DNA from 2 places in the Arthrobacter sp. 01T414 genome. Region 2 is predicted to be linked to the other one. Evidence: predicted binding sites of a transcription regulator. Region 2 holds the regulator's gene; the other holds the start of a gene.

Region 1 (4,410 bases), on a different contig from region 2:
CGAATGGCGGCCCGGGATCCCCGCCCCGGACTCCGGGGAGGGCGCCGCCGACATGCTGATCAACGTAACGCCCGTGGGGATGGCCGGAGGCACGGAGGCTGACGCGCTGTCCTTCCCGCCGGACGCCGTGGCCGCCGCGAAGGTGGTGTTCGACGTCGTGGCGCTGCCCGCCGAAACGCCGTTGATCAAGGCCGCCCGGGCCGCCGGCAAGCAGGTGATCACCGGCGCCGAGGTCGCCACCATCCAGGCCCTGGAACAGTTCGTGCTCTACACGGGGATCCGGCCCAGCGACGAGCAGGTCCGGGCCGCCGAGGAGTTCATGCGCGCCCAGTAGCCGGGCGGCCGGGTCCGGTGCTAGACCGGCTCAACCGAGATGGCCACGCGTTCCTCGCCGATCCTGGTGAGGACCAGGGTGGCGGTCTCTTTGGCAGCGTTCTTGGCATTCCTGCCGCCGGCGGGGAGCAGCTGCTTGCGCAGTTCCTCGGGCGTAACCGAGGTGCCGCGCTTCTTGATGTCGAGGACGCCGACGCCGTTGTCCTTGACCCAGGCCTTGAGCGCCTTGACGTTGAACGGCATCACCTCAAGGACTTTGTACGCCCGGGCATAAGGGGTGTCGCGCAATTCCGGCGCACAGATGTAGGCGATATGTTCGTCCAGCAGATGACCGCCCAGCTGCAGGGCGACGTCGGCGACCAGGCCGGCGCGGATCACGGCGCCGTCGGGCTCATACAGGTAGCCCTCCACCGGCCCCAGGGGTGCCTCCGGCCCGGCCCCGAAGTCCTCCGCGCTGGTCAGCTCCGCGGCGCCCTGCGGCCCGAGGACCAGGGCGGCACGCCTGATCCCGGGGCGGCGGACGGCGTTGAACCACAGCGCCACTTCCGTGACATCGCCGCCCACGGAGACCCACTGGGCCTCACAGTCTTCCGGCACCGAGGTGTGCGGCATGCCCGGGCCCATCTTCACGCCGACGGCGCGGCCGGAGCCGGCCAAAGATTCCACAAAGGACAGCGGGGGAGAGAAGTCCTCCGGATCCCAGAGGCGCTTGGTTCCGGAGCTGGAGGTGGTGCGACGGGCCGGGTCCAGCCAGACGCCGTCAATCCCGTCGAGCGGAACGGTGGCGGCATCGGCGTGGACAACGGTGGCGTTCCGGAACGGAATCAGGTTCATCGTGGCGCAGGCGGCGGTGGTTTCATCCAGTTCCACGGCGGTTACCTTGATGTCCAGGGAAGCGAGGGCCATGGCGTCGGCACCGAGTCCGCAGCCCAGATCCGCCACATGGGCGATCCCGGCCTCGGCGAAACGCTGGGCGTGCCGCGCCGCCACGGTGAGCCTGGTGGCCTGCTCCAGGCCTGCGCGGGTGAAGATCATCTGCCGGGCGAATTCGCCGAACTTCGCCTCCGCCTTGGTCCGCAAGCGGGACTGGGTCAGCGCCGCGGAGACCAGTTCCGGGGAATGGCCGGCTTTCCGGAGCGAGGCGTTGAGGCGGAAGGCTTCCTCCTCGCGGTACGGCCCCAGCGAGGCCAGCAGCTCCCAGCCCTCCGGATTGAGGAGCGGGGCGATCTGGTCCTGCGTAGTCTCAGCCATGCCATCAAGCGTAGTTCAGGCCGGGAACCCGCGGGACGCCCGATAGGCTGGACGGCATGGACGGCAGCAATACAGAAGACTTCGGCACGGCAGGCACCCGGGAGAGCACCCTCGGGGAGGCAAAGGACAACCGGGGACTGGCCCGCTTCGCCCGGCCGGCGCTGATCACCGGCATCGTGATCGCCGTCGTCTGCGTGGCATTGCTCGTGATCATCTTCTTCCTGGACTCCTTCAATGCGACCGTGTACTCCGTGGGCGGCAACAATGTGAAAGACGCGACCGACGAAGCGCGCGCCATCCGGGACACCTACGCCGGCGCCCGGGTAGCCGGCATCATCGGCCTCGTCCTCGGCGTGATCGCCGCGCTCGCCGGAGGCTTCGTGCTGTACCGCGACCGCGGTAATTCCGCCCGGATCGACGACGGCGACGACGTCGACTTCGACGATCTCGCCGGCGGCTAACCCCACCGGCCCGAGGGACGACACCCCGCCTGACGGACATGCCCATCCTTGGAACCAAGGGCCGGGCATAAGGCTTTATGCCCGGCGGCTGATCTGAGCGATGGGCATGTCCTGCGGGGCCAGTGCGTTCACCAGGGACGAACTTCTGGCACTCGCCTTGACCGAGTGCTAACGACTTACATAGAGTCGTCATTAGCACTCACCCTAGGCGGGTGCTAACACCTGAAGCTTGACCAGTCTGGCTGCTGCCGGCACCGCGACGACGGTCTGTACGCCATGGCACCACAGCTTTAAAGTCCACGAATTTGCTGACGAAAAGGAGAGGTCCGAGTGTCGGTCTCTATTAAGCCTCTTGAGGATCGTATTGTTGTCCGCCCGCTCGAAGCCGAGCAGACCACGGCTTCCGGCCTGGTTATCCCGGACTCCGCACAGGAGAAGCCGCAGGAAGGCGAAGTTGTTGCAGTAGGCCCCGGCCGCTTTGACGACAACGGCAACCGCGTTCCCGTCGACGTCGCAGTCGGCGACGTTGTCATCTACTCCAAGTACGGCGGAACCGAAGTTAAGACCGGCGGCGTCGAGTACCTCGTGCTGTCCGCCCGCGACGTTCTGGCGATCGTCGTAAAGTAACTCTCTTGGATCCCCGCGCCGCCGCTCCTTCGCTTTGAACGGAACGGCTGCGCGGGGTTCTGTCTTGAAAGGACAAAACCATGGCAAAGCAGCTTGCGTTTAACGACGCTGCCCGCCGGTCGCTTGAAGCCGGCATCGATAAGCTCGCCAACACGGTCAAGGTGACGCTCGGCCCGCGCGGCCGCAACGTCGTGCTGGACAAGAAGTGGGGCGCCCCCACGATCACCAACGACGGTGTGACCATCGCCCGCGAAGTCGAACTGGACGACCCGTACGAAAACCTTGGCGCGCAGCTCGCCAAGGAGGTCGCCACCAAGACCAACGACGTCGCCGGCGACGGCACCACCACCGCCACCGTGCTCGCGCAGGCCCTGGTCAAGGAAGGCCTGCGCAACGTTGCCGCCGGCGCCGCTCCGGGCCAGATCAAGCGCGGCATCGAGGTCTCGGTCGAGGCCGTCGCCGCCCGCCTGCTCGAAAACGCCCGCCCGGTCGAAGGCACCCAGGTAGCCAACGTTGCCGCAATCTCGGCGCAGAGCGACGAGGTCGGCGAGCTCCTGGCCGAGGCTTTCGGCAAGGTCGGCAAGGATGGTGTAATCACCATCGAGGAGTCCTCCACGACGCAGACCGAGCTGGTCCTCACCGAGGGCATGCAGTTCGACAAGGGCTACCTGTCCCCGTACTTCGTCACCGACGCGGAACGCCAGGAAGCAGTCCTCGAGGACGCCCTGATCCTGATCAACCAGGGCAAGATCTCCTCGGTCCAGGAATTCCTGCCGCTGCTGGAAAAGGCGCTGCAGAGCTCCAAGCCGCTCTTCATCATCGCCGAAGACGTCGACGGCGAGGCCCTGTCCACGCTGATCGTCAACCGCATCCGCGGCACCCTGAACGTCGTGGCCGTCAAGGCCCCGGGCTTCGGCGACCGCCGCAAGGCCATGCTGCAGGACATCGCGACCCTCACCGGCGCACAGGTTGTCTCCCCGGAACTGGGCCTCAGCCTGGATTCTGTGGGCCTTGAGGTCCTGGGCACCGCCCGCCGCATCACCGTCACGAAGGACAACACCACCATCGTCGACGGCGCCGGTTCGGCCGAGGACGTCGCGGCCCGGGTTGCCCAGTTGCGTGCCGAGCTGACCCGCACGGATTCGGACTGGGACAAGGAAAAGCTGCAGGAACGCCTGGCCAAGCTGGCCGGCGGCATCGGCGTGATCAAGGTTGGCGCTGCCACCGAGGTCGAGCTGAAGGAAAAGAAGCACCGCATCGAGGACGCCGTGTCCTCCACCCGCGCTGCCCTCGAAGAAGGCATCGTGGCCGGCGGCGGTTCCGCCCTCATCCACGCACTCAAGGCCCTCGATGAGGATCCGGCCGTCCAGGCGCTCGACGGCGACGCGGCAGCTGCCGTTGGCATTGTCCGCCGCGCCCTGACCCAGCCGCTGCGCTGGATCGCCCAGAACGCCGGCTTCGACGGCTACGTCGTCGTCGCCAAGGTGGCCGAATCCGCCGTGAACCAGGGCTTCAACGCCAAGACCGGCGAATACGAAGACCTGATCTCGGCCGGTGTCATCGACCCCGTCAAGGTCACTCGTGCGGCCCTGCGCAACGCGGCCTCCATCGCGGCGCTGGTTCTCACCACCGAAACCCTCGTGGTGGAAAAGCCCGCCGACGAGGACGAGCACGCCGGACACCAGCACTAAGGTTTCCGCGCCGTAGTCTCCGCGCAATAAAAGACCGGACCAGCATC
Region 2 (4,410 bases):
TATGCCGGCCGGCTGGGCTCGGGCGTCTCGCCTGCCGCGGGCCGGGAGACCCTCGACGCGGAGACCCGCAACGTGGAACGCGTCATGCTCGAGGCCCGCCTGGTCACCGGCCTTGAGATCGCAAGCCTGGGTGGGCTGGGGGACACCGGGCGTCATGCGGTTGCCGGGCTGATTGCGGAGGGGCTGGTGGACCCCGCAGCGGCCTTCAAGGGCCGGCTGGTGCTCACGCTCAAAGGCCGGCTTCTCGCCGATGCAGTGGTCCGACGGATCCTGCCCGACTAGGCAGTCAGGGCGCGAGCGCCTAGATCGCCTAACCGCGCTACTTGATCCAGCGGAGGTTGTACTCGTACCGGTGCGGCTGGCCGCGGTTGACGTGGATGCCGGCGGCCACTGAGAAGCAGGCGAGGGCGATCCAGATGGCGGTTGCCAGGACGGCGAACAGGTTGCCCACCACGGGGACAAAGACGAGCAGGTTGGCCACCACAGCGGCGATCGTGGGCGGAAGCGTGAAGTTCAGGGCTTCCTTCGACTCCTGTGCCGTGAACGGGCCGCGGTCCTTGAAGATCAGGTAAATCAGCAGCGCGGGAATGCAACCCAGGATGCCGCCAAAGTGCGCAAGGGTAGCCCATTGCCGGTCTTCACTCGCCGTCAGCGGCAGGGCATTTGCGGGAACGCCATGATACTGCGACTGGCCATGGCCGGCCTGGTGGTCCGTGTGGTCGCGTGCGTCTTCTGCCACGTTTCGTCCTTTGGATTGCGGTGGAGCGTTGGTACCTCTACGAGCCGCGGCCGCAACAAAATGCAGCGGCCGCTCTTCCAAGAATACTTGCTCGCGACGCGTATGAAGCACGCGGACGGGGCTACGGCACCGTGAGGAAGTCGATGACCTCTTCCACCCGGCCCAGCAGGGAAGGCTCCAGGTCTGCGTAGCTGCGCACCGCGCCGAGGAGTTTTTGCCAGCCCAGGCCGATGTCCTCCTTGGTGCTGTGCGGCCAGCCGAAGGCGGTCAGGATGCCGGTCTTCCAGTCCACGCCGCGCGGGATGACCGGCCACCGTTCTATGCCCAGCACGGCGGGGCGGATCGCCTGCCAGACGTCCACATACGGGTGCCCGACGATCAGCACGTTCCCCGCTGCGCCCGGCGTGGCCATCACTGCATCGGCGATGCGTGACTCCTTTGAGTCGGGAACGAGGTGGTCCACCAGCACGCCGAGGCGGCGCCCCGGGCCGGGCCGGAAATCTTTCACAGCGGCAGCCAGGTCGTCGATGCCGTGCAGCGGCTCAACCACGATGCCCTCGACGCGGAGATCGTCACCCCAGACTTTCTCGACCAGTTCGGCGTCGTGCTTGCCTTCGACCCAGATCCGGCTGGCCTTCGCGACCTGGGCGCGCTGGCCCTCCACCCGGACCGAGCCGGAGGCCGTCCGTGCACCGGGGGCCGCTGCCGGTACCCGCGGGGCGGGCGGCATCAGCCGGATGGGCTGCCCCTCGAGCAGGAAGCCGAAGCCGAGCCGGAACGAGCGGGATTTGCCGCGCCGGTCCTCGAGGGCCACCACGTGCATGCCGCCGGACTTCTCCACGCGGGTTACGGCGCCGACCCAGCCTGACTGCACGTCCTCTAGCACCATGCCGCGTTCCACCGGGATTTCGGGCAGCTGGGCCTTGGCGGGCGCGGAGAGATCCTGCGGGCCCCAGTTCTGGTACGACATCGGTTACACACTGCTTTGCACTTGGGAATCACTTGGGAATTACGGGGGAGGGAACGGGGGCGCGGCCTGTGGTGTGCCGGGAAACACCGGTCCCGGTGGTCACGCCCGCAGCGAATCCAATGCTAACAACGGCGCGAGTCATATTAGACTGGTTAGCACTTAGGCATGTCGAGTGCTAACACCGGGTCTTCTTTCACGTCCGGCGGCACCGGCGAACCGATACGGGTCGATTGGAGGTGGAGCGTGAGCGAGCCACGCAAACTCGAAGTGCTGCGCGCCATCGTGGAGGACTACGTCCATTCCCGCGAACCGGTTGGATCCAAAGCCCTGGTGGAACGGCACCACCTGGGCGTGTCCAGCGCAACGATCCGCAATGACATGGCCGCGTTGGAAGATGAGGGCCTGATCACGGCGCCGCACACGAGCGCCGGGCGGATTCCCACGGACAAGGGCTACCGCCTGTTCGTGGACCAGATTTCGGCGGTTAAACCGCTATCGCCGGCAGAGCGGCGCGCCATCCAGGCCCTGCTCGAAGGGTCCGATGACCTCGACGACGTCCTCGACCGGACGGTGCGGCTGCTCTCGCAGCTGACCAACCAGGTCGCCGTCGTGCAGTACCCGCTCTTGAGCCGTGCCCGCGTCCGGCACATCGAATTCGTGCTCCTGGCGCCGCGCAAGGTCCTCACGGTCCTGATCGCGGACACCGGCAAGGTGGAGCAGCGCGTGATCGACGTCGGCCAGGACTTTGGCGACGAGGCCCTCGCCGATCTCCGCTCCCTGTTCCTGGCAAAACTCTCCGGCACCCCGCTGAGCCTGCTGCCCCAGTCGCTGCAGGCCGTGGTGGACAGCTGTCCGCCCGTGCGGCGCGGCGCTGCCCAGGCCCTGGCCCGCGGACTTGAATCGCTTGCCGCGAGCAGCCGGGAGGAACGGATGGTCATGGCCGGTACCGCCAACCTGGCCCGGTCCAACGTGGACTTCCCGCTGAGCATCGGCCCCGTGCTGGAGGCCCTCGAGGAGCAGGTAGTGATGCTGCGCCTGCTCAGCGACATGGCGCAGGACCCGCGCGGTGTCACCGTCAGCATCGGCCGGGAGAACCCCTACGACGGCCTCTCCGAAGCATCCGTGGTGGCCACCGGCTACGGTCCGGACGCCACAGCCAAGGTCGGAGTGCTCGGCCCCACCCGGATGGACTATCCCACCACCATGGCCGCCGTCCGTGCGGTGGCCCGCTACCTTTCGCGGATCCTCGGGCCCTGACCGGCCGGACCGTGCACCGGACTTCTCGCCACTACAGGCAGTACCCACTGGCAGTACAAAAAGGAAGAGATACACACTTTGAGCAGCCACTATGACGTTCTTGGAGTCTCCCGTGAAGCGACGGGGGAAGAGATCAAGAAGGCCTACCGCAAGCTTGCGCGCACCCTGCACCCGGACGTGAACCCCGGCGACGACGCTTCCGAGCGCTTCAAGGCGGTGACCCACGCCTACGAGGTGCTGTCCGACCCGCAGAAGCGCCGGGTCTACGACACGACGGGCAACGAGAACGGTACCGACAACGGCTTCGGCGGCGGGTACGCCGGCCAGGGCTTCGCCTTCCAGGACATCTTCGAGACCTTCTTCGGCGGAGCCGGCGGCCAGGGCGGCCCGGCATCCCGGGTGCGCCGCGGCCAGGACGCCCTGATCAGCGTCCGGATCGACCTGCGCGATGCGGTCTTCGGCGTCAACAAGAAGCTCGAAGTCGACACCGCCGTCACCTGCCCCACCTGTGAGGGCTCCTGCTGCCGCGAAGGCAGCCACCCCGAGCGTTGCGACATCTGCGGCGGCAGCGGCCAGGTCCAGCGCGCAGTGCGCTCCATCCTCGGCCAGGTCATGACCACCGCCCCCTGCGGCAGCTGCGAAGGCTTCGGCACCGTGATCAAGGACCCGTGCAACGAATGCGCCGGCCAGGGCCGGATCCGCAGCCGCCGGTCGCTCACCGTCAAGGTCCCAGCCGGCGTCGCCACCGGCACCCGCATCCAGCTCTCCGGCCAGGGTGAGGCCGGTCCGGCCGGCGGTCCCTCCGGTGACCTGTACGTCGAGATCCGGGTCAACAACGACCCCACTTATGTGCGCGAAGGCGATGACCTGCACGCAAGCCTCAGCATCCCCATGACGGCCGCGGCGCTTGGCACCGAGCTGACCCTGGAGACCTTCGACGGATCGCAGGAAATTGACGTCAAGGCTGGCACCCAGTCCGGCGAGGTCATCACGCTCCGCGGCCTGGGCGTAACGCACCTGCGCGGCTACGGCCGTGGCGACCTGAAGGTCCACCTCCAGGTGGAAACCCCGGCCAAGCTCGACGCCGCCCAGGAAGACCTGCTCCGCCAGCTCGCCAAACTCCGCGGCGAGCAGTTCACCGAGGGAAAGCTGGCCGCAAGCGGCGGCGTCTTCGCCAAACTGCGGGACCGGCTCGGTAACCTGTAGCGGTGAGTAACCCGGTTTTCTTCACCCCCGCAGGCACCCTGGACCAGCTGGTTCCCGGTGCGACGTTCGTCCTCGAAGGCGCCGAAGCGCGCCATGCGGTGACGGTCAAGCGCCTGGCCGTGGGGGAGGCCGTGGACATCGCCGACGGCGCCGGCAAGCGAATCACCGGCACCGTGACCGCCGTCGCCCCGCAGGAGCTGACGGTGGAGTGCGGCGAAGTGGCGGTCGAGCCAAAGCC

Evidence for each region. The regulator HrcA, encoded in region 2, represses chaperone genes, less so after heat shock. The targets are predictions, from matches to a motif close to TTNGCACTCGNNNNNNNCGAGTGCNAA.
Region 1: the regulator HrcA is predicted to act here: its motif matches at 2,191-2,217, upstream of groES (co-chaperone GroES).

The regions. Positions count from the first base shown of each region.
Region 1 covers NZ_JBFTQK010000001.1:744,788-749,197, forward strand. The annotation lists gene AC1DK9_RS03525 (shikimate 5-dehydrogenase) at 1-334, shown strand, start outside; gene AC1DK9_RS03530 (THUMP-like domain-containing protein) at 355-1,584, opposite strand; gene AC1DK9_RS03535 (hypothetical protein) at 1,641-2,045, shown strand; gene groES (co-chaperone GroES) at 2,376-2,672, shown strand; gene groL (chaperonin GroEL) at 2,753-4,363, shown strand.
Region 2 covers NZ_JBFTQK010000002.1:207,952-212,361, forward strand. The annotation lists gene hemW (radical SAM family heme chaperone HemW) at 1-282, shown strand, start outside; gene AC1DK9_RS06425 (DUF4870 domain-containing protein) at 320-739, opposite strand; gene AC1DK9_RS06430 (DUF3097 domain-containing protein) at 861-1,709, opposite strand; gene hrcA (heat-inducible transcriptional repressor HrcA) at 1,953-2,966, shown strand; gene dnaJ (molecular chaperone DnaJ) at 3,045-4,172, shown strand; gene AC1DK9_RS06445 (16S rRNA (uracil(1498)-N(3))-methyltransferase) at 4,175-4,410, shown strand, end outside.